3 regions of the Bacillus sp. ISL-75 genome follow, and region 2 is predicted to be linked to each of the others. Evidence: predicted binding sites of a transcription regulator. Region 2 holds the regulator's gene; each other region holds the start of a gene.
What was found. The regulator CtsR, encoded in region 2, represses protease genes until heat stress. The targets are predictions, from matches to a motif close to ATGGTCAATAAAGGTCAAACA.
Positions count from the first base shown of each region.

Region 1: J7E63_RS04045 (ATP-dependent Clp protease ATP-binding subunit) is a predicted target of CtsR. The motif match lies at 4,414-4,434, and genes of this name have one in related genera.
Region 3: clpB (ATP-dependent chaperone ClpB) is a predicted target of CtsR. The motif match lies at 4,264-4,284, and genes of this name have one in related genera.

Region 1 is NZ_JAGGQX010000009.1:335,377-342,968, reverse strand. It holds gene J7E63_RS04055 (MarR family winged helix-turn-helix transcriptional regulator) at 1-339, shown strand, start outside; gene J7E63_RS04050 (M3 family oligoendopeptidase) at 443-2,137, shown strand; gene J7E63_RS04045 (ATP-dependent Clp protease ATP-binding subunit) at 2,185-4,338, opposite strand; gene J7E63_RS04040 (YkvI family membrane protein) at 4,531-5,580, shown strand; gene J7E63_RS04035 (CPBP family intramembrane glutamic endopeptidase) at 5,613-6,224, opposite strand; gene J7E63_RS29480 (DUF6254 family protein) at 6,369-6,488, shown strand; gene J7E63_RS04030 (YkvS family protein) at 6,543-6,731, opposite strand; gene J7E63_RS04025 (hypothetical protein) at 6,980-7,174, shown strand; gene J7E63_RS04020 (phosphocarrier protein HPr) at 7,558-7,592, shown strand, end outside.
Region 2 is NZ_JAGGQX010000004.1:31-7,622, forward strand. It holds partial or broken rRNA gene rrf (5S ribosomal RNA) at 1-79, shown strand, start outside; gene J7E63_RS00995 (hypothetical protein) at 147-395, shown strand; gene J7E63_RS01000 (hypothetical protein) at 410-565, shown strand; gene J7E63_RS01005 (CtsR family transcriptional regulator) at 686-1,147, shown strand; gene mcsA (protein-arginine kinase activator protein McsA) at 1,175-1,723, shown strand; gene mcsB (protein-arginine kinase McsB) at 1,725-2,795, shown strand; gene clpC (ATP-dependent protease ATP-binding subunit ClpC) at 2,813-5,254, shown strand; gene radA (DNA repair protein RadA) at 5,364-6,746, shown strand; gene disA (DNA integrity scanning diadenylate cyclase DisA) at 6,750-7,592, shown strand, end outside.
Region 3 is NZ_JAGGQX010000052.1:37,631-45,222, reverse strand. It holds gene J7E63_RS20375 (Rossmann-fold NAD(P)-binding domain-containing protein) at 1-379, opposite strand, end outside; gene J7E63_RS20370 (hydrolase) at 459-1,181, opposite strand; gene J7E63_RS20365 (YjzD family protein) at 1,424-1,609, shown strand; gene clpB (ATP-dependent chaperone ClpB) at 1,655-4,249, opposite strand; gene J7E63_RS20355 (YjzC family protein) at 4,420-4,599, opposite strand; gene J7E63_RS20350 (Crp/Fnr family transcriptional regulator) at 4,880-5,572, shown strand; gene J7E63_RS20345 (YwiC-like family protein) at 5,634-6,365, opposite strand; gene mobB (molybdopterin-guanine dinucleotide biosynthesis protein B) at 6,690-7,238, opposite strand; gene J7E63_RS20335 (molybdopterin molybdotransferase MoeA) at 7,226-7,592, opposite strand, start outside.

The sequences.
Region 1 (7,592 bases), on a different contig from region 2:
GGTTTAAATCCAACTGAATTTGCAGTTTTGGAGCTCCTTTACCATAAAGGTGACCAGCCAATGCAGCAAATAGGCGGGAAAATATTACTTGCAAGCGGAAGCATTACTTACGTGGTCGACAAACTTGAACAAAAAGGGATGTTAAAAAGAATTGCCTGTCCGAAGGACCGACGAGTCACTCATGCACAAATAACTGAAGATGGGAAAAAGTTTATTCAGGATATTTTTCCTGAACATGCAGAACAAATTGATAAACTCATGTCAACACTGACTGAAATTGAAAAACTTGAAGCAATTGACTTGTTGAAAAAACTAGGTTTGCCTGCAGGGAAGTTCTAATACGGCCATTTGGTCGTATTTTTTTTGTTGTTAGGAATGTTAGCGGTTAGTATATAATAAAATAGATTGGAATATTAGCAAAGTTTAAAAAGGGGATGGTTCAATGGGGTTTGAGAACTACACATACATACGTCCGAATCTAGAAGAGGTAACAGAAAAATTTAATTTGGCACTTGAGAGCCTAAAAAATGCAGAATCAGTTGAAGAGCAAAGCAGGGTCATGAATGAGATTAATAAGCTAAGAAATGATCTAGGTACGATGTTCAACCTTTGTTATATTCGTCATTCTATTGATACAAATGATGAGTTTTATAAGGATGAACAAGATTTTATGGATGAAATCCAGCCTGAAGTTGAAGGGTTAGTAACTAAGTATTATCAAGTGCTAGTAAATTCTAAGTTCCGTCCTGAATTAGAAGAGAAATGGGGAAAGCAGCTATTTGCCCTGGCTGAAGGACAACTTAAAACATTTAAACCTGAAATTGTGCCCTTACTTCAGAAGGAAAATCGCCTATCAACGGAATATACGAAGCTAATGGCTTCGGCAAAGATAGAATTCGAAGGGGAAGAGAGAACATTAGCACAATTAGAACCATTCGCGCAGTCGACTGACAGAAAAATGAGAAAACGGGCCAATGAAGCGAAATTTGGTTTTATGGTTGAACATGAAGCAGAGTTTGATCGGATTTATGATGATCTGGTGAAAGTAAGGACAGAAATTGCCGAATCACTTGGATTTAATAACTTTGTTGAACTTGGTTATTACAGAATGATGAGAACAGATTATAATGCTGAGATGGTCGCCAATTTCCGTAGTCAAGTACAGGATTTCATTGTTCCGATTGCGACAAAATTAAAAGTACGTCAACAAGAAAGAATCGGACTGGATAAATTAAAGTACTATGATGAAAGCTTTAATTTTCAAACTGGTAATGCCACTCCAAAAGGTACTCCGGAATGGATCATAGAAAATGGACAAAAAATGTATGAAGATCTTTCAGAAGATACGGGGGCATTTTTTCGCTATATGCAAGATAATCATTTGATGGATCTTGTTGCCAAGAAGGGTAAAGCCGGCGGAGGCTACTGTACGTTTATAGAGAATTATAAAGCACCTTTCATTTTTTCTAATTTCAACGGAACGTCCGGGGATATTGATGTCCTGACACATGAGGCAGGTCATGCTTTCCAAGTGTATTCAAGCCGTCATTTTGAGATTCCCGAATACGCATGGCCAACATATGAAGCATGTGAAATTCATTCGATGAGTATGGAATTTTTCACATGGCCGTGGATGGATTTGTTCTTTAAGGAAGACACCGATAAATACAAGTTTTCACATTTAAGTGATGCCCTATTATTCTTGCCATATGGGGTTTCGGTTGATGAATTTCAACATTGGGTCTATGAAAACCCAGAAGCTACTCCAAAAGAGCGTAAGCTCCAGTGGCGTGAGATTGAGAAAAAATATTTGCCGCATAAAGATTATGACGGAAATGAATACCTAGAGAATGGCGGCTTCTGGCAGCGCCAAGGGCATATCTATAATTCGCCATTTTACTATATTGATTATACGCTCGCCCAAATTTGTGCTTTCCAATTCTGGAAGCGTTCAAGAGAGAATCAAGACGAAGCTTGGGCAGATTATGTGAAGCTTTGTAAGCTAGGCGGGAGTATGTCATTCACAAAGTTAGTTGAGGAAGCAAATCTAATCTCTCCTTTTGAAGTTGGTTGTGTAGAGTCAGTTGTGGGTGTAATTGATAATTGGTTAAAATCTGTGGATGATAAAAATCTATAGTTAAATGAAAAAAGCGAAGCCGTTCAAGAAATGGCTTCGCTTTTGACCTATTTAAGAGAAATTATTTTTGAAACTACTTTGAGTTGATTTTCTTCAACAACGGCAGATAATTTTTTAATATCTGGTTCCTCTAAGATAAAATCAGCAATTTTATCTTCAAGTTCTTCTTGGATTACGCGGCGGAGCGGGCGTGCCCCAAATGCGGGGTGGTACCCAAGCATAGCTAGTTTTTCTTTTGCTTCTGTTGTAATGGTTAATTCAATCTTTTGCTCAGTAAGTGTTTCTTGTAATTCACTAATCATTAAATCGACAATATAGAGGATATGCTCTTTACCCAGTGAATTGAATTCAATGATACTATCGAAACGATTCAAGAATTCTGGCTTAAAGAAGCCGCCTAACGAGTCAAGTATACTTGCTTCTTCGATTGCCTCTGTTGTACCAAATCCAACATGAACTGTCTTGTGGCCCACACCAGCATTGCTTGTCATAATGATAACAGTATCCTTAAAGCTGACAATTCTTCCTTGACTGTCTGTGAGTCGGCCATCTTCAAGAATTTGCAGGAACAGATGCTGGACATCTGGATGTGCCTTTTCAATTTCATCTAATAAAATAATGCTATATGGATTTCTCCTCACTTTTTCGGTTAGCTGTCCGGCCTCTTCATGACCTACATAACCAGGAGGTGAGCCGATTAATTTAGAGACGCTGTGTTTTTCCATGTATTCGCTCATATCAAGGCGGATCATCGAATCCTTAGAACCAAATAATTCCTCAGCAAGCGTTTTGGTTAACTCTGTTTTTCCCACTCCGGTTGGTCCAACAAATAAAAAGGAACCAATTGGGCGATGCTTTGATTTTAAGCCGGCTCGACTACGTCTAATCGCTTTAGAAACTTTATTTACAGCCTTTTCCTGGCCAATAACCTTTTGGTTAAGATTTTCTTCTAATGCTTTCATTTTTAGCTGCTCATCTTGTTGGAGCTTTCCAACAGGTATCCCTGTTTTTTGTTCGATGATTTCTTGAATAAGCCCTACATCAACGATGGGTCTTTCAGAGCTTGATATTAAATGTAAAGACTTTTCAAGGTTTGTTTCTTCATCGCGAAGGGATGCGGCCTTTTCATACTGCTCATTTTTAAGTGCTTCTTCCTTCTCAGCAACAATCTCTTTTAAACGTATTTCAATTTGTTCATTGCTCTTATAATCCGAAACTAGGTTTAATTTCGAACCAGCTTCATCAAGCAAATCGATGGCTTTGTCTGGTAAAAAGCGGTCTTGAATATAGCGCTGAGACAATTGAACACAGGCAAGGATTACTTCATCAGAATAGACGACTTCATGATAATCCTCATACTTCTTTTGTATCCCTTTTAATATATCAATCGCAGCTTCTGCAGTCGGTTCAAGTACATGAACTGGTTGGAAGCGCCGTTCCAGAGCAGAATCTTTTTCGATTTGGCGATATTCTTTTAATGTGGTTGCACCAACCACCTGAAGTTCTCCACGAGCAAGGGCTGGCTTTAAAATGTTGCCGGCATCCATAGAGCCTTCAGCAGAGCCAGCACCTACTAGCAGATGAATCTCATCGATGAAAAGGATAATATTTTTCCGGTCCTGTAATTCGGAAATGACTTGCTTCATTCTTTCCTCAAATTGGCCACGGATTCCTGTATTTGCAACAAGGGAAGCAACGTCAAGCAAATATACCTCTTTACCTCGTAACTTACCTGGGACATCTCCTTCAGCAATTTTCTGGGCAAGTCCTTCAGCAATTGCAGTCTTCCCGACCCCTGGTTCACCAATTAATACCGGATTATTCTTATTTCGTCTGTTTAGTATTTCAATGACACGCTTTACTTCTCCATCGCGGCCGATGACAGGATCTATCAACCCCGCTTTTGCCATTTGGGTTAAATTACGTCCGAATTGGTCAATAAAGCCACCTTTTCCGGTTTTTCTTCCTGTTTGTTGTGTAGGTTGAATGCTATCATCCTTTTCATGAGAAGCGTTATTCATGAACAGATTTTCAAATGGGAAGCTTGGATAAGAATTCATCTTTGGACCAAAACTTGCACCTAAAGTTTGCTTTTCTTTTGTATAGCATTCGTGACAGAGTTTGATTTCCTTACGTTGTCCGTTAATAATCATATTTAATTGGATGTTTGCATGGTTCTCATTACATTGTTGACAAAGCATAAGCAAATTACCTCCTCGTAAAGATTCATATTTTCACTTTGACTTTGACTATATTTGACCTTATGACGATAGTATACTCTGACCTTTTTTGACTTTCAAGAAATTTGTTTTTGGTAATGCTTGCTATTTCAGGAAAAAAGCTCGTCTTTGTTTGTCCTTAGCATCATATATTGATGATAAGGAGGAGATGATGTGAAAAGGGATTGGACTCAAGCATTTCAGATTGCGGCGGTCTATGTAGGCACTGTAGTAGGCGCTGGATTCGCCACGGGAAAAGAAATCGTTGAATTTTTTTCACGGTTTGGTTTCTTTGGCTTAATAAGTATATTGATGAGCGGATATCTCTTTATTTCATTGGGTTCAAAATTAATGAGAATGGCTGCACTTATAGATGCAAAATCTTATCAAGAGTTTAATGAGTATTTGTTTGGCAAATGGCCTGGTCGTGTCATTAACGTCTTTATGCTATTTATGCTTCTTGGTGTTAGTGCTGTGATGCTTTCAGGGGCTGGGGCTATTTTTGAGGAACAGTTAAATCTACCCAAAGCAGTCGGTGTTTTCCTGACAATTTTTTTATCCTTTTTAGTCATGCTAGTTGGAACAAAAGGTCTTTTTGCTGTCAACACGTTTGTTGTTCCGGTAATGATCACATTCAGCATAATTTTAATGTTCTATTCCATTCAAATGCCCAACTTCCTCAATCAATTATTATTTATTCCTCATTCCGATGATGGCTGGAAAAGTGTGATTGCACCATTTTCATATGTGGCATTGAATCTGGGGCTAGCACAAGCCGTTTTAGTACCGATTGCAACAGAGGTAAAGGATGATTGGATAATCAAATGGGGAGGGATTCTTGGGGGTGCTGCTTTAACAGTGATATTGATTGCTGGTCATTTCACTTTAATCATGCTTCCTAATTTGGAACAGTATAATATTCCAATGGCAATTGTTATGAAAAACTTAGCCCCTTTTTTTTATTGGATTTTTGTTCTCGTTATTTATGGAGAGATTTTTACTTCTGTGATTGGAAATGTCTTTGGACTGGACCGACAATTGAAGCAATATTTGCCCATTCCGACAATGGTGTCGGTTACGCTTATTTTTATTGTTTCCTACCTGATTAGTCTTGTGAATTACGGTACGTTGCTATCCTATTTGTATCCATTGTTTGGTTACATCTGCATGATTTTTTTTATTTTACTATGGATGAAACCATTTACACCAAGTATAAGAAAATAGAAAAGCAGGTGTCCATTAGACACTCTGCTTTTCTAATTAAAAGGCAAAATAATAAAAATCAAAAGGTCAAAAATGATATGAGAAACAATAACCAAAGGCATACTCTTTTTTAAAAAATAAAGATAGCCCCACACAAAACCAGAAATAAAGGCAGCGAGAACTAATAAAAATGAGCCCGAATAAATATGGACGGAAGCGTACAGAATTGATGCAGACAAAATACTTACAACCGGATTTAAGTATTTCGAGAGTCTTTTTTGGATAAATCCACGCCAGAAAAGTTCTTCGCCAGGTGCCGCAACTAAAACAAGTGCAAGGTACTGCCAAAAAAAGGATGGGGCATACCAATTATAGAGATTTTTAATGCTTGTATCAATTGGCAGCTGAAGTATCTCGATTCCCCATATACCAGCCCGAAAAACAAAATATAATAAGAAACCTGATATTGATCCTAGTAGGATAAATTGAATAAATGATACTTCATCATCCACCTCCTCTTGAAAGGTTGAGTATGCGATGAGTACCAGAACTGATCCTGAAAATATATACCAAAAGATCGCTCTATCATGAAATGAAAAAAATAAAAGAACGTGAGCAATAATAAAACCAATAAGTATGCGAGGGTCTTGGAAGAATTTTTTCATTATCGCGATCTCCTTTTCGAAACAATAAAATTTATTTTACCAAATTAGTTTTTCAAATGGAAATCATTACATCACCCCATTCCCCATTTATATTGGTTAGAACACCAAGAAAAGAAAAAAATAATAAAGAAGGGAGTGAAAGGGATGAGCAAATCAAAGAGTGAACAAGAACGAGAATGGACAGTTAGGAAACAAGATCAAAATCCTCATGGGAAAGTCAAAAGTTTAAAGCAGTTATCAAAGGAAGCTGGAAAAGGCGAATAACGGTTTAAAAAAAAGGCAGCCATGGTTAGACTGCCTTTTCTATAATTCTATTAATTAATAAGCGCTTTCTTTTACAACCTTATAGTTTTTGTGATTAACAACTGTTCGTTGATCCAATTCTAAATCACGATAATTGTCCATAAATGTTAGGTCGACTATGACAGAATTTTCATTTACCTTTTCAACAATCCCCTTTAGACCACCGCGGAATTCTATGATATTTCCTACTTCTGCTTTTCTCATTTTAGTCTCTCTCCTTTACCTCAAAAAACTATAATAAAATCCAGTTAAATAACAGTTTGCACTACTTTATTCATTTCGTAAAGGCTTTTATTTGACAATTATGTTAATTCTTTATAAACATTTTAATTATATGAGAAAAAAGGCCATAAAAGAATCGGAAACGCTTTCAAAAGTTATCGTAAGTTTCGAAAATTGGCTTAATAAAAGTCATATACGTTAATATAAACAGGTAAAGGTGGTGCAACAGTATGAAGGAAGAAATGATCACTGAAATCCTGGATCGACTAATGACTGGTGAACTTTCAGAGTATTTTGTAACAAATGATGATTTCATGGAATTTCGTCAGGTACTTGTAAAAAGAAAAGATTTTAAGCATTTCCGCGGAATTGGTCAGAGGGGAGGCGATGTTTTGTATCAATATCTAAAAGAACCAAGAAGCTAATCGCTATTATTACCAGGAACTCTCCATTAGGAATGTTGAAATAATCAAAAGCTGTCGAAGGTAACAGATTTTATTGTTTTTTTTGGGGGGAATATGATAGTTTATGAATGTTTTTGACAGAATTGTGACAAATGATATAAAATTGATTTTTCAGTTGTTTGATAAAGTGGAAAGTGCTATTCTATCAATTGAATACACAAAAAACATTATCATGAGAGTGTAAATTCATTACATATTTGTTTTCCTTTTGGAAAAAATAAGCGAAAAAGATTTGAATTTAACTCTTTAGCCAATTAATGATTTAGTTGACTAAATGATGAGAAATGTTTATTTTTAATGAAGCAAGTTTATATTTATCTATATATTAAAGGAGTTTGATGATCATGTCAGAAAAGCAATTTAAGGTAATCGCAGAAAC
Region 2 (7,592 bases):
ACCGAACACGGAAGTTAAGCTTCTCAGCGCCGATGGTAGTTGGGACACGCGTCCCTGTGAGAGTAGGACGTTGCCAGGCAATTCTAAGACAACCAGAAATGGTTGTTTTTTTGTGTTTTTGAAGATTAATGTATGGAGATCAGTAAATGATAATTGTGCCCATGGGAGAGGAAAAAGGCCTGGACTGGTCACAAAAAAGAATAATTGTGCCCATGGAAGAGGAAAAAAGCCTGGACTGGTCACAAAAAAGAATAATTGTGCCCATGGAAGAGGAAAAAAGCCTGGACTGGTCACAAAAAAGAATAATTGTGCCCATGGAAGAGGAAAAAAGCCTCGACTGGTCACAAAAAGGAATAATTGTGCCCATACAACTGAAAAAAAGCCATGGACGGTAACATAGGAGGACCTAATGTTACCGAAGAAGAAGAAAAAGACCATCGACGGTAACAAAGCAGGGCCGCTCCCAACCCCTATGAAAGCAGTTCATAGCCAGCACAATTCAAAAGCAACCAGTAATGGTTGTCTTTTTTGTGTTCTTAATTTCATCCCTACATATTTTAACTAATGTACGTTTCACAATGACGAGATTTGGAGAAAATCATTAGTAGTGAATCGTTGCATCTACATAAAAAATTCAGTATAATTTAGTCAAATATAGTCAAAGTCAGAGAATGGGGGTGGGAAGATGAGAAACATCTCTGATATTATTGAAAAATATCTTAAACAAGTATTGGAATTAAGTGAAAAGGATCTTGTTGAAATTAAACGAAGTGAAATCGCTGATAAATTTCAATGTGTACCATCTCAAATAAATTATGTAATCAATACCCGTTTTACAATTGAAAGAGGATATATTGTGGAGAGTAAAAGGGGCGGTGGCGGGTATATAAGGATTATGAAGGTTCAATCCCATGACTTGGCCCATTTAATTGATCAATTGCTCTCACTTATACAAGGCAGGGTTAGTCAAACAAGTGCAGAAGATGTCATTTTAAGGCTCGTACAAGAAGAAATTATTTCACAGCGGGAAGCGAAAATTATGTTAAGTGTAATCGATCGTTCCGTTCTTTATATTGATCTTCCATACCGAGATGAATTAAGAGCAAGAATGCTAAAAGCGATGTTAACATCTTTAAAATATAAATAAATTTTTTTCTGAGTAAGAGGTGAAAGTATGATTTGCCAAGAATGTAATCAAAGACCTGCAGCGCTTCATTTTACAAAAATCATTAATGGTGAAAAGACTGAAGTGCATCTTTGTGAAAAGTGTGCTCAGGAAAAGGGAGAAATGTTCATTTTTAATGGGGAATCTGGTTTTGCTTTTAATAATTTATTAGCAGGATTATTAAATATTGATCCGAACTTTCAAAAGCCTAGCCAAAGTCCCTTCCACCAGGAGGAGATTCTTCAATGCAATTCTTGTTCAATGACCTTTCCACAGTTTTTAAAGGTAGGTCGCTTTGGATGCTCCCATTGTTACGAAGCGTTTAAAGAACAACTTATACCAGTTTTAAGACGACTTCATAGCGGGAACTGGACACATAATGGGAAAATACCGAAGAGAATTGGCGGAGGAATCCATCTTCGTAAACAAATTGAAGAATTGAAAAGTAATCTAAAGGAATCCATCCAAAATGAAGAATTTGAAAAGGCGGCAGAGATTCGTGATGAAATACGAAAGTTGGAGAAAAATTTAGCAGCCAGCCACGAGGGAGGGGAATAACATGTCGCTTGAACGATTTCTAAATCAAGCTGTCAGCTCCTGGATGAGTGCGGAAGGACCGGATTCAGATATTGTCCTTAGCTCCCGTATTCGCTTGGCTCGTAACTTTGATGATTATAAATTTCCAACCCTTTTTTCACATGAAGAAGCAAAATTGATTATTGAAAATATGGAAGAAATTTTAAAACAGTCTCCTATTCAAAAGTTTGGCCAAATGGAATTGTTGAAAGTTGAAGAATTACAGCCGCTCCAAAAAAGAGTTTTAGTTGAAAAACATTTAATAAGCCCTCATCTAGCTGAAGATTCACCATATGGGGCAGTTATATTAACCGAAAATGAAGAAGTTAGTATTATGATTAATGAAGAGGATCATATCCGGATTCAATGCTTGTATCCAGGTTTGCAATTATCTGAAGCGTTGGATGCTGCGAATGAAATCGATGATTGGCTTGAGAGTAATATTCAATACGCATTTGATGAAAAACACGGTTATTTAACCAGTTGTCCTACAAACGTTGGAACAGGTCTCCGTGCTTCGGTCATGATGCACTTGCCAGGGTTAATGTTAACACAGCAAATTAATAAAATTATTCCTGCAATTCACCAATTAGGTCTTGTTGTTAGAGGAATTTATGGTGAAGGCAGCGAAGCATTAGGTAATATATTTCAAATTTCTAATCAAATCACACTTGGTAAATCAGAAGAGGACATTGGCCGTGACCTAAGAGGGGTTGTAAGTCAACTCATTTCACAAGAAAGGTCGGCCCGTGAAGCATTACGAAAAACTTCGAACATACAATTAGAAGACAGAGTATTCAGATCGTTAGGTGTGTTATCTAATAGCCGAATTATTGAATCGAAAGAAGCAGCTAGATGTTTATCGGATGTTCGGCTTGGAATAGATATGGGTTATATTGATAAAATGCCTAAGACAATCTTAAATGAATTAATGATACTGACCCAGCCAGGATTCTTACAGCAATATGCTGGGGGTTCATTAAGACCACATGAAAGAGACATCAGACGGGCAGCATTAATTAGGGAACGAATAAAAATGGAGCAAGAAAAATAGGTGGGGAGGAAGAGAATATGATGTTCGGCCGTTTTACTGAAAGAGCGCAGAAAGTTCTAGCTTTAGCACAAGAGGAAGCGATTCGTCTTGGTCATAACAATATTGGAACAGAGCATATTTTATTGGGGTTAACTCGGGAAGGTGAAGGGATTGCTGCGAAAGCCCTTTATGGACTTGGTTTAGGTTCTGAAAAAATCCAAAAAGAAGTAGAAAATTTAATTGGCAAAGGACAGGATGCTTCTCAAACCATTCACTATACTCCAAGGGCTAAAAAGGTCATTGAATTATCGATGGATGAAGCACGAAAATTAGGACATTCCTATGTAGGGACCGAGCATATTCTCCTTGGCTTAATCCGAGAAGGAGAAGGGGTTGCTGCCCGAGTACTTAATAATTTGGGAGTTAGTTTAAATAAGGCAAGACAGCAAGTGCTTCAACTATTAGGAAGTAATGAGTCTGGCGGGCATCAAGGCGGGGCATCAGCAAGTGCTAACACGCCGACGCTGGATAGCCTTGCACGGGATCTAACGTCCATCGCCCGCGAAGGTAGCCTGGATCCAGTTATTGGACGCGGTAAGGAAATTCAACGTGTGATTGAAGTATTAAGCCGGCGGACTAAAAATAATCCGGTATTAATTGGAGAGCCTGGTGTAGGTAAAACAGCCATAGCAGAAGGACTCGCCCAACAAATTGTCAATAATGAAGTACCTGAAATACTGCGTGATAAACGAGTAATGACGCTTGATATGGGGACAGTCGTAGCAGGGACAAAATACCGTGGTGAATTTGAAGATCGTTTGAAAAAAGTCATGGATGAAATTCGCCAAGCAGGAAATATTATTCTTTTCATTGATGAGTTGCATACATTGATTGGTGCGGGTGGTGCAGAAGGGGCTATTGATGCTTCTAATATTTTAAAGCCATCGCTTGCTCGTGGAGAACTCCAATGTATTGGAGCAACCACACTTGATGAATATCGAAAATATATCGAAAAAGATGCCGCTTTAGAACGACGTTTCCAGCCAATTCGTGTTGATGAACCAACAGCGGAAGAATCGATCCAGATTTTAGAAGGTTTACGTGACCGCTATGAAGCCCATCACCGTGTCTCCATTACAGATGAAGCGATTAAGGCAGCTGTTAAACTGTCAGACCGCTATATCTCTGATCGCTTCCTGCCGGATAAAGCGATTGATCTAATCGATGAAGCAGGTTCCAAGGTACGGCTTCGTTCCTTTACCACTCCACCTAATTTAAAAGAATTAGAAGTGAAGCTTGAGGAAGTACGCAAGGAAAAAGATTCTGCAGTCCAGAGTCAAGAATTTGAAAAAGCGGCTTCTTTACGGGATACGGAGCAGCGTTTGCGTGAACAACTAGAGGAAACAAAGAAGAACTGGAAGGAAAAGCAAGGGAAAGAAAACAATGAAGTAACAGTTGAAGATATTGCAAGTGTTGTTTCAAGTTGGACCGGTGTCCCTGTTTCCAAGCTAGCTCAAACTGAGATGACCAAGCTGCTTAATTTAGAGGAAGTTCTCCATTCTCGTGTGATTGGCCAGGAGGAAGCTGTTAAGGCCGTATCTAAGGCTGTCCGTCGTGCTAGAGCAGGATTAAAAGATCCAAAACGGCCAATTGGCTCCTTCGTTTTCTTAGGACCGACTGGTGTAGGGAAAACAGAATTAGCCCGTGCCCTTGCTGAAGCCATGTTTGGTGACGAGGATGCGATGATTCGGATTGACATGTCCGAGTATATGGAGAAGCATTCTACCTCTCGTCTAGTTGGTTCTCCGCCAGGATATGTAGGCTATGAGGAAGGCGGACAATTAACAGAGAAGGTTCGCAGAAAGCCATATTCCGTTGTTTTACTTGATGAAATTGAAAAGGCACATCCAGACGTATTTAATATCCTTTTGCAGGTTCTAGAGGATGGCCGTTTGACTGATTCAAAAGGAAGAACAGTAGATTTCCGTAATACCGTCTTGATTATGACATCAAATGTGGGTGCTGAAGCCTTAAAACGGAACAAGTATGTGGGCTTTAATATTCAGGATGGCGATCAGGATTATAAAGACATGAAGGGGAAAGTAATGGGCGAATTAAAGAAAGCCTTCCGCCCTGAATTCCTGAACCGTATTGATGAAATTATTGTTTTCCATGCGTTGGAGAGAAAGCATCTTGAAGAAATTGTAACTTTACTTTCAGAGCAGTTAATTAAACGCTTAAAAGAACAAAATATTTCTCTAGAATTAACCTCTGCAGCGAAGGAAAAAATTTCTCAGGAAGGTTATGACCCTGAGTATGGGGCAAGACCATTGCGTCGTGCGATTCAAAAGCATATTGAAGACAGACTTTCAGAAGAACTATTAAAAGGAACATTATTAACAGGTCAGCATGCGGTGATCGATGTAGATAATGGAGAATTTATTGTTCGAATGGAAGAGAAAACAAGTTTGGTAAAATAGAAATGTAATCAATTGATGCAATACCATGAGAGGTACACGTGAATAAAGCTAAACCGTGTACCTCTTTTTTTAATTATTTGTAATGTTTCAACGAGAGGATCGAAGTAGAATGGCAAAACGAAAGACAAAGTTTATGTGTCAGGAGTGCGGTTATGAATCTCCAAAGTGGATGGGGAAATGCCCTGGCTGCGGTGAATGGAATAAGATGGTTGAGGAAGTTGAAGTAACTGGTGCAACAAGAAGAGGGGCATTCGCCCATTCCCAAGGCGGATCAGGACTATTAACCAAACCAATGCCGATCAATTCCATTGAAATGGAGAATGAACCAAGGATTCAAACGGACTTAAGTGAATTAAACCGGGTACTTGGCGGGGGTGTGGTCAAGGGATCCTTAGTGCTGATTGGCGGAGACCCTGGAATCGGTAAATCAACGCTTCTGTTACAGGTATCATCGCAATTAGCGAATAAAGGAAATAAGGTTTTATACATATCTGGTGAAGAATCATTACGGCAAACAAAGCTTCGTGCGGAGCGATTAGGAATATCCTCTGAAAATCTCCTCGTTTACTCTGAAACGAATCTTGAGGAAATTAACCGGACCATCGATAGTACAAATCCAAGCTTTGTCATCATTGATTCTATCCAAACTGTATTTCATCCAGATGTAACAAGCGCACCTGGGAGTGTCTCACAGGTGCGTGAGTGTACCTCGGAATTAATGAGAATAGGGAAAACCAAAGGGATTGCAATCTTTATTGTTGGACACGTAACGAAAGAAGGATCGATAGCCGGCCCTAGACTGTTAGAGCATATGGTGGATACCGTCCTCTATTTTGAAGGAGAAAGACATCATACCTATCGAATTTTACGGGCAGTTAAAAACCGTTTTGGTTCAACCAATGAAATGGGAATTTTTGAAATGAAAGAATTCGGTCTTGAAGAAGTGGCAAATCCCTCCGAGATATTTCTAGAAGAGCGTTCACGGGGCGCTGCTGGCTCAACGGTGGTCGCATCGATGGAAGGGACAAGACCGGTCCTCGTTGAAATTCAAGCGTTAATTTCCCCCACTAGCTTTGGGAACCCAAGAAGAATGGCAACTGGAATTGATCATAACCGTGTGCCACTTTTGATGGCAGTTTTAGAAAAGCGGGTTGGGATGCTCCTTCAGAATCAGGATGCATACCTAAAAGTTGCTGGTGGCGTAAAATTGGATGAACCAGCAATTGATTTAGCCGTGGCTGTCAGTATTGCTTCCAGCTTTAGAGATAAACCCACAAGACCAACCGATTGTATTATCGGAGAAGTCGGGTTAACCGGTGAAGTAAGAAGGGTTTCAAGGATTGAGCAGCGTGTCCAGGAAGCGGCCAAGCTAGGATTTGAGCGAGTCATTCTCCCTGCTAATAATCTTGGCGGCTGGAAGGGCCCAAACGGAGTTGAACTCATTGGTGTGAAGTCAGTGAGCGAAGCATTAAAAGCAGCGTTAGGAGGGTAGCAGATGGAGAGTAAAAAGCTTGGTGAACATACCGTAAGTGAAGTTTTACAGTTCCTTGCACCTGGTACACCCATTCGCGAGGGAATCGACAATGTGCTCCGTGCGAACACAGGCGGCCTTATTGTCATTGGTTTTAACGAAAAGGTAAAAAGTATCGTTGACGGCGGCTTTGAAATCAATTGCCCATTTTCGCCCAGCTTTTTATATGAATTAGCGAAAATGGACGGGGCCATCCTCCTCAATGAATTAGGAAATAAAATTCTTTTTGCCAATGCCCAGTTAGCCCCTGATTCCGATATACCTTCCTCTGAAACAGGGATGCGGCACCGCACAGCAGAAAGGGTAGCGAAACAAACAAAAGCCCTAGTGATTGCCATTTCCCAAAGAAGAAATGTCATTACCCTGTATCAAGGGAATTTTCGCTATGCATTAAAAGATATTGCGGTAATTTTAACTAAAGCCAATCAAGCCATTCAGACGCTTGAGAAGTATAAAACCGTTTTGGAACAAAGTATCAGCAATTTGAGTATCCTAGAGTTCGAGGAGTCTGTAACCTATAACGATTTTTTACTGGTTCTCCATCGTTTTGAAATGGTCTTAAAGATTAAGAATGAACTTCTAACCTATTTACATGAGTTAGGAACAGAAGGTCGTCTCATTCGTTTACAATTGAACGAAATATTAACAGATCTCGAAGATGAGACCATGCTCATTATTAAAGATTATGCCTTCGACAGAGACATCAAGGCCAGAGAAGTGATTGGACGGATGCAGGCCATGGCTACGAGTGGTACCATTGAGGATATGGTCTTATTAAAATTGATGGGATACCTTGGCTATGTGCAC
Region 3 (7,592 bases), on a different contig from region 2:
ATGTTCTGGTAAGCATTTGAATTGGAAGAATAAAAACGATATTCGCATTTTTGTTATTGTCCTCTATATACTGAATAATCGGCTTTATTACCTCTTCATTTTGTAAAATTTGTTCCTTTTTAAGCATAAATAAGTCATATATAGAAAATATAAGCCTTGTATTACTTATGTCTTCTCTAGGACTATTCTCCAACTCGAATAACGATTTTTCCAGAAAGTTTGCATTTCGACCGACTTCAAGTCTTTTTTCATCAAGAAAATCTATATTATCAAACTCATCTATATGAACGCCATTGACCTCTATTCCTTTATTGAGCAGGTTTTTGCCAACGTGAAAACCAACAAAGTCAAACATCCCAAATATAATTGCCTTGTCCATAAAATATTCCTCCCCATACTTACCTTAATGAATCCTATGCGTATCGCTAAGGAAATATTTCTTTTTGGGGAGGACCAGCCTAGAGGATCGATTCATGGTTGTTGAAAAACTTTAACATCATATGGCCAAGCTGTTGTTTTTTTTCAGGAAGAATGAAAGTAGGGTTTATTTCTGAGTCACTGATTATTTGGTGATACACTTTAGATTGGTTATACGATTTCCCCCCTGAAAGGACATGAATAATTTTAACTGGACATCCAAATTGAAGATTTATTTTATCATCCATACTGAAAATATGGTTTTCGAGTACATGTTGGTCCATTTGATGTGCTGCTACTAATTCCCTCATTAACTTTTTATAAAAGAATTTATGTTCCTTTTCTTGTTCAAGATGGTTTTTCAAGGAAATAATTGGGGTGAGCAGAATAATTGACCGTATCCGCCCTTTCATTTTCTCCATTAAACTTATGGCAACCAGTGCCCCCATACCTTCGGCTAAGATATGGATTTTGTTATTTAATATTTCACTTCTTATGACATGCTGGTATAACCTCTCGGCAAGCTCAACTGCATTATTGCTCCCCCAGTTTCGCCCATATAGATTTGAGGAAAAAATGGTGTACCCTTTTTCTTTAAGCTGGTTAACAATAGCTAACCTTCCTTCATTTTGTGTCCAAAAGCATTTACTTTCATCGACAAAATGTCTTTCATCTCCAATTATTAAGATCCCAAATCCGGTAGGCTTTTCAGGGTAGTGAATAATATTCCATTGGGTATCCATCTGAAAATTACGATTCTCCATAGATAAATCTCCTTTTACATATTTCCTCACAGTATTGTATGCCGCCTCATTAAAGATGAAAGGGGGGTTAGCCTATTTTTATTAAACTCATCTGGAAAATTAGTAATCACCCTTTTAAAAACGGAAAATGCTCGGAATAGCCTGAATGGTATTACTTACCACTGGCGGAAGTTTCACTTTATCATTTCAGAATCATATGATAATATAAATGAAGATGTAAAATAGGTTAGAGGTGAAAAATAGTGCGATTTTTTTGGACCTTTTTCTGGTCATTTCTTTTAGTGCAAATGCTTACATATGTAGTGAGTTCAATGACTGCAGGTGCTAAATATGAATTTATGCCTGCTGCTATTGCTTCAGTTGGGGTAACGGTCTTGATTTACATTGCTGCTGCAATAATTCCTAACGAGCCTGCGACAAAACATTAAGAAAAAGGTCATCCTATCTAATGGATGACCTTTTTCTATAGGTATTTAATAAACCGATAAAGTAATCTCACCATCGTTAGTATTTATTTCCACTCTTGACTGATCATGTAACTTGCCAGCGATTATTTCACGGGCTAGCTTGGTTTCAATGTTTCTTTGAATAAATCGTTTTAAAGGCCTTGCCCCATAAATTGGATCAAATCCATTTACGGCAATGAATTCTTTTGCTTTCTCATTAATGATTATATCAATTTGTTGATGTTTTAAACGATTTTGAAGTTCTCTCATCATTTTGGCAACGATATTCTTTATTTCATCCAATGATAGCGGCTTAAAGAGGATCGTCTCATCGATTCGATTTAAAAACTCAGGACGGAAATGTCCCCGTAATTGACTCATCACTTTCTCCCTTACCTCTTCAGAGATTTCAACCTCGGTTTCACTACGTTCTAGTAAAAAATGTGAGCCAATATTAGAAGTCATTATAATAACTGTATTTTTAAAGTCAACGACACGCCCTTTTGAATCTGTAATTCTTCCGTCATCAAGCGCTTGTAAGAGAATGTTAAATACCTCAGGATGAGCTTTTTCAATTTCATCCATTAAAACAACAGAATATGGTCTTCTCCTTACTGCTTCCGTCAACTGTCCGCCTTCTTCATAGCCAATATAGCCTGGAGGGGCTCCAATTAGGCGGGAAACAGCATGCTTCTCCATATATTCAGACATATCGATACGTATAATATGTTCCTCACTGTCGAATAAAGACTCGGCCAATGCTTTCGCAAGCTCCGTTTTCCCAACACCTGTCGGGCCTAAAAATAAAAACGATCCAATTGGTCGATTAGGATCCTTAATTCCAGCACGAGCCCTGAGTACTGCATCCGCCACCAAATTTACTGCCTCATTCTGACCGATGACTCTTTCGTGTAGGATCGATTCCAATTTTAACAGCTTTTCTCTCTCCCCTTCTACTAGTTTAGAAAGAGGTATTCCTGTCCATCTTGATACGATATTGGAGATTTCTTCTCCAGTAACTTCTTCACGAAGTATACGTTCGTCCTTTGCAGTTGCCGTTTCGAGTTCCTTTAGCTCTTTTTCTGCTAACGGAATTTGACCGTGGCGAAGCTCTGCCGCTCGGTTTAAATCGTATTTATCTTCAGCTTGTTGAAGCTCCCTGCGAAGCTTTTCCAGTTGTTCTCTTTTCTCCTGCAATTTCTGTATACTTTGTTTCTCTTGAAGCCATTTTGCTTTCATTTCATTGGCTGTTTCTTTTAAATCAGCTAGTTCTTTTAGGAGTGCCTCCAGCCTCAACTTGCTCCCATCATCAACCTCTTTACTTAAGGCAGCTTCTTCAATTTCCAATTGCATAACCCTGCGTGTTACTTCATCTAATTCGGTAGGCATTGAATCTATTTCAGTACGTATTAAAGCACAAGCCTCATCGACTAGATCAATTGCTTTATCAGGCAAAAAACGATCGGTGATATAACGATCAGATAATGTGGCTGCAGCAACCAAGGCATGGTCATGAATTTTAACACCGTGATGCACTTCATATCGTTCTTTTAACCCTCTTAAGATTGAAATGGTATCTTCAACGTTTGGTTCTTGAACCAATACCTGCTGAAATCTACGTTCAAGCGCTGGATCCTTTTCGATATATTTTCGGTGCTCATCTAGAGTAGTTGCTCCAATACAATGAAGTTCACCACGGGCAAGCATTGGTTTTAACATATTGCCTGCATCCATCGCGCCTTCCGTCTTACCGGCTCCTACGATCGTGTGAATTTCATCAATAAATAACAAAATTCGTCCTTCACTTTTTTTGATTTCATTTAGGACTGCTTTCAATCTTTCTTCAAACTCACCTCTAAATTTGGCTCCAGCAATTAACGCACTCATATCCAATGAGAAAATTGTTTTATCCTTGAGTCCTTCCGGTACATCTTTCCTAACTATCCTTTGTGCCAACCCTTCCACAATAGCAGTTTTCCCTACACCAGGTTCACCGATTAAAACAGGATTATTCTTTGTTTTCCTTGATAATATCCGAATTACATTGCGGATTTCAGAATCACGGCCAATAACTGGATCCATTTTTCCTTCTTTAACCTCAGCAACAAGATCCCGTCCATATTTTTTTAGTGCTTCGTATCCTGCTTCTGGATTTTGTGATGTCACTCTTTGGTTCCCCCTAATTTCTTTAATTGCTTGCAAAACTTTGTCTGGTTGAATTCCAACGTTTTGTAAAAGCCTTCGCATTTCTGAATCCTTCGCGTAGACTGCAGCTAACAGAAGATGTTCAACCGATAAATACTCATCAGAAAACTTTTTGGCAAACTCCTCGGCACTGACAAAAAGTTTTTGCAGCTTGGCTGTGATATAAAGTTTTCCCTGTTCAACCCCACTTCCCGTAACCTCTGGTTTTTTAGCAAGAGCAGCAGTAAGGTTCTTTCTAATTTTTTCGGGAGGGATACCTGACTTTTCTAATATAGAAGAAATGAGACTATCTTCTTGATCCATTAAACATAAAAACAAATGGGGTTCATCAATCTCTTGATGATTTTCTTTGACAGCTAGTGACTGAGCATCCATTAGCCCCTTTTGTAACCTTTCTGTCATTCGATTCATGTCCATTTTTTATCACACCCTTTTTGACCAATTTTGACCTTTCCTTTTATTATAAAACTTCATATATAAAAAGTAAATTTTTGCAAAGAAGAAAAACAGCAAAAATTGCCCACAAACGCCAAGGCGCAGGCAAAAGAAAAAGCCACCCCATGGATGACTTTTCCTTATTTATTTATTTATGGTTTCCGCTGATATGTCCAAACACGTTCATCATTTGATGTTTCAGGAAATGTATCCCCTGCTTTTAGCTTTATTTTTTTTGGATTATTAACAGGGCTTTCCGTGTCACCGATTTCAACATACACACCATTATTAGGTGCTTTTTTTCCTGATTTAAACTGATGATTTTGACCCATTTTTTTCCCTCCTTCTATTCTACATCTTTATTATTACCTTTTTGTTAGCGGTCCATTATTGGAATTTTTTGCAAATTATATTATTAGTCGACATTATTTCCTAAGAAATACGCAAAGATTCTTCAAACTTTTGACGATTGTATGAACTTATCGCTCATTTGTTGCTAATTATTCTTTGTTAACAATATAATTATAGTATTATCTAGCAAATTAAACCTTGACTGTCATTTTTTAAAATCAAATGAGCATTGAATTCGTACCTTTAAAGGTGGTTATGAGTATGCAGTCAGTAAAAGAAATGCCGGTAACACTGTCCCATCTTTTTGATACCGTTCACCATATAAAAAAAATTGAAAAAGGTACCTTTTTATTTCAAGAAGGATCTGTAGCCGATGAATTGTATATTATTCAAAGTGGCATTCTTCAAATCAGCAAGATCATCCCTGACGGAAGAGAACTTACGTTAAGAATGTGCTCGCAGGGTGATTTTGTTGGTGAATTAAACTTATTTTCCCCTTCTTCAAGATATTTATTAAGTGCACGTGTTGTCGAGAGTGGTGAAGTAGCCGTTATTATGAAAGACACGCTTGAGGAAAAACTCTCACAAAATCTGGCACTTTCATTTGAATTCATAAAGTGGATGAGTCAGCAATATCGAAAAACACAAACCAAGTTTCGTGATTTGGTTCTTCATGGAAAAAAAGGGGCTCTTTATTCCACACTTATTCGAATTACCAATAATTATGGAATTAAAACCAATAAAGGAATATTAATTGAATTACCACTAACCAATCAAGAGTTAGCCAATTTTTGTGGTACATCAAGAGAAGTAGTAAATCGCTTGTTAAGCGATTTACGTAAGGCCGATATCCTGTCAATTGATAAAGGAACAATTACTATTCATGATTTAGAGTATTTAAAACGGGAAATTGATTGTGAAGATTGTCCAACTGAAATCTGTAAAGTTGATTAGAATTGCTGCTGGCAAACAACTTAAAATAAAGCAAAAAAATCGGTCATATCGACCGATTTTTTTATTTTAATAAGATTATTTGAATGGCCATGATCGTAAAGAATATAGCTGAATTTATTATTTCGTAAATGCCAATTTGTTTAGGCGATAATGGTTTCCCATAAAATATAATAGCTCTCAGAAGACTTGGGATAAATGCCATAGCAACGATCCAAAAGCCAACTCCGAACCACACTGTCACTAACATAAAATGGTAAATCCATGAAATCCATTTAAATTGGGTATTCTTCTTCTCCCTAATCATTGTTTTGACATAAAAAGTACAGCCCACAAAAAACAGGACCGAAGTTACAAAGGTGAAAACAAGCATCTCTATGTTTATAACACCGTGTCCTAAATAACTGCTTGCTAATCCAGCAACTGAAAAGGCAAAAATAGCAGAGAGATCATTCATAAAAGCACGGTCTTGATTTTTGGAAGTAAAGTAAGCATTTAGTATAAAAAACGGAATCATTAGAAGACCAAAATAAAAAATAGTTGGTCTTTCCAAAAGTGGAATAAGTAAAAGTAATAGGGATGGAATCATATATACAAGTGTCCATATAGTATAAAACTGAAGTTTTTTCTTTTTAAATAAAAGAAGCATCGGATAGGTCGCCAAGTATAATAGGAGCCATCCAAAGAAAAATGGAACATGCTTCCACATAAACCCTCCTTCAATGACACCAAGCCAAAAAGGGATGATTAGCATTGCCCATGCACCATGTTGTTTCGGTAAAAATAACTTCATCATTTTCACTCCTCTTCCTTGACTAACCTAAATATAAGCCAGCTGAGCGGAAAAATAAGTGAAACACATCACATAATTACAGTAAAAAAGAAGGACTCCGCCTTCTTTTTGTGACAAATTTGTTTAGGTTAAAAGGGAAGTACAGCAAATCTATATCATCTACTAGGTAACTTCAATCATCTCTAGTTCGGTTATCTGATGAGTGATTGCTGTATTTCCATTAAAGACCCATAATTCTATTTTAACAAACATTATATCCCCTAAATTGTATTGTAGAGTATATCCATATTTAAAGCTGTGATAAAAGTAACAGATTTGACAATTTTATTAACTTTTTTGATCAATATTATGAACAAGCTCCTGAAGTACTTGCGCAGTCCAGATTAATGCACCTTCATCGTTGATATGAAAGCTGGGCACATTGATTCTTGATGTGATTTGCTCCTGCATTTCTTCCTTCCAATACACAATAGCAGAAACATTACTTACGGTATCTAACAAAGAAAGGTCACTTTCATCTCTTAATAGCAGTAACTTCGGGAAGGACTTAAACTTATAGCCTTCGATTAATATTACATCTGGATGAAAGAATTTCATTAACTCGATCTGATCTTCTAGTGATGGATAGAAATTGTCAGCCTGTAACATTAAACTTCCATCCCCTTCCACAATCGAGGCAAGAGCACCTGCATTTAGATGTTTTTCTGTATCTTTCTGCGGCAGAGCTGCCAGCCTTCCTCCATGACCATGATGCTTAATCGTAACTGTTTTAAGTCCTTTTTTTACTAAGTCTTCGATCATTTTGGCTGTTATGGTGGTTTTACCACTATTTTGATAACCAACCACTTGAAAGACGACAGGCTTTACCACGGCCACATACTGCCAACCTGGTCTTCAAGCAGGAGGACATCCACTTCACTTCCGGCTGTAAAGCCTCTAGTTCCGCCTGGAAGAATCATCAACGAATTCGCTCCAGAAAGGCTCATAATAATGTTAGACTTGTCAAGTCCACTCGGTGTTGCCTTTAGTCTTCCTGCATCAATAAATGTGGAACTTCGGACAAACCTTGTAAATGGATTGGCTTTAGGAAAATCGACTTCTAAAAGTGCTTGCTCTTTACGAAGGTGAGGTTTTTCTGAAAAAAGCATCCTACGGATAATTGGGCGGGCAAACAATTCAAAGCCTACATAACAAGCCGAAGGATTACCCGAAAGTCCAAAGAGAAGCTTC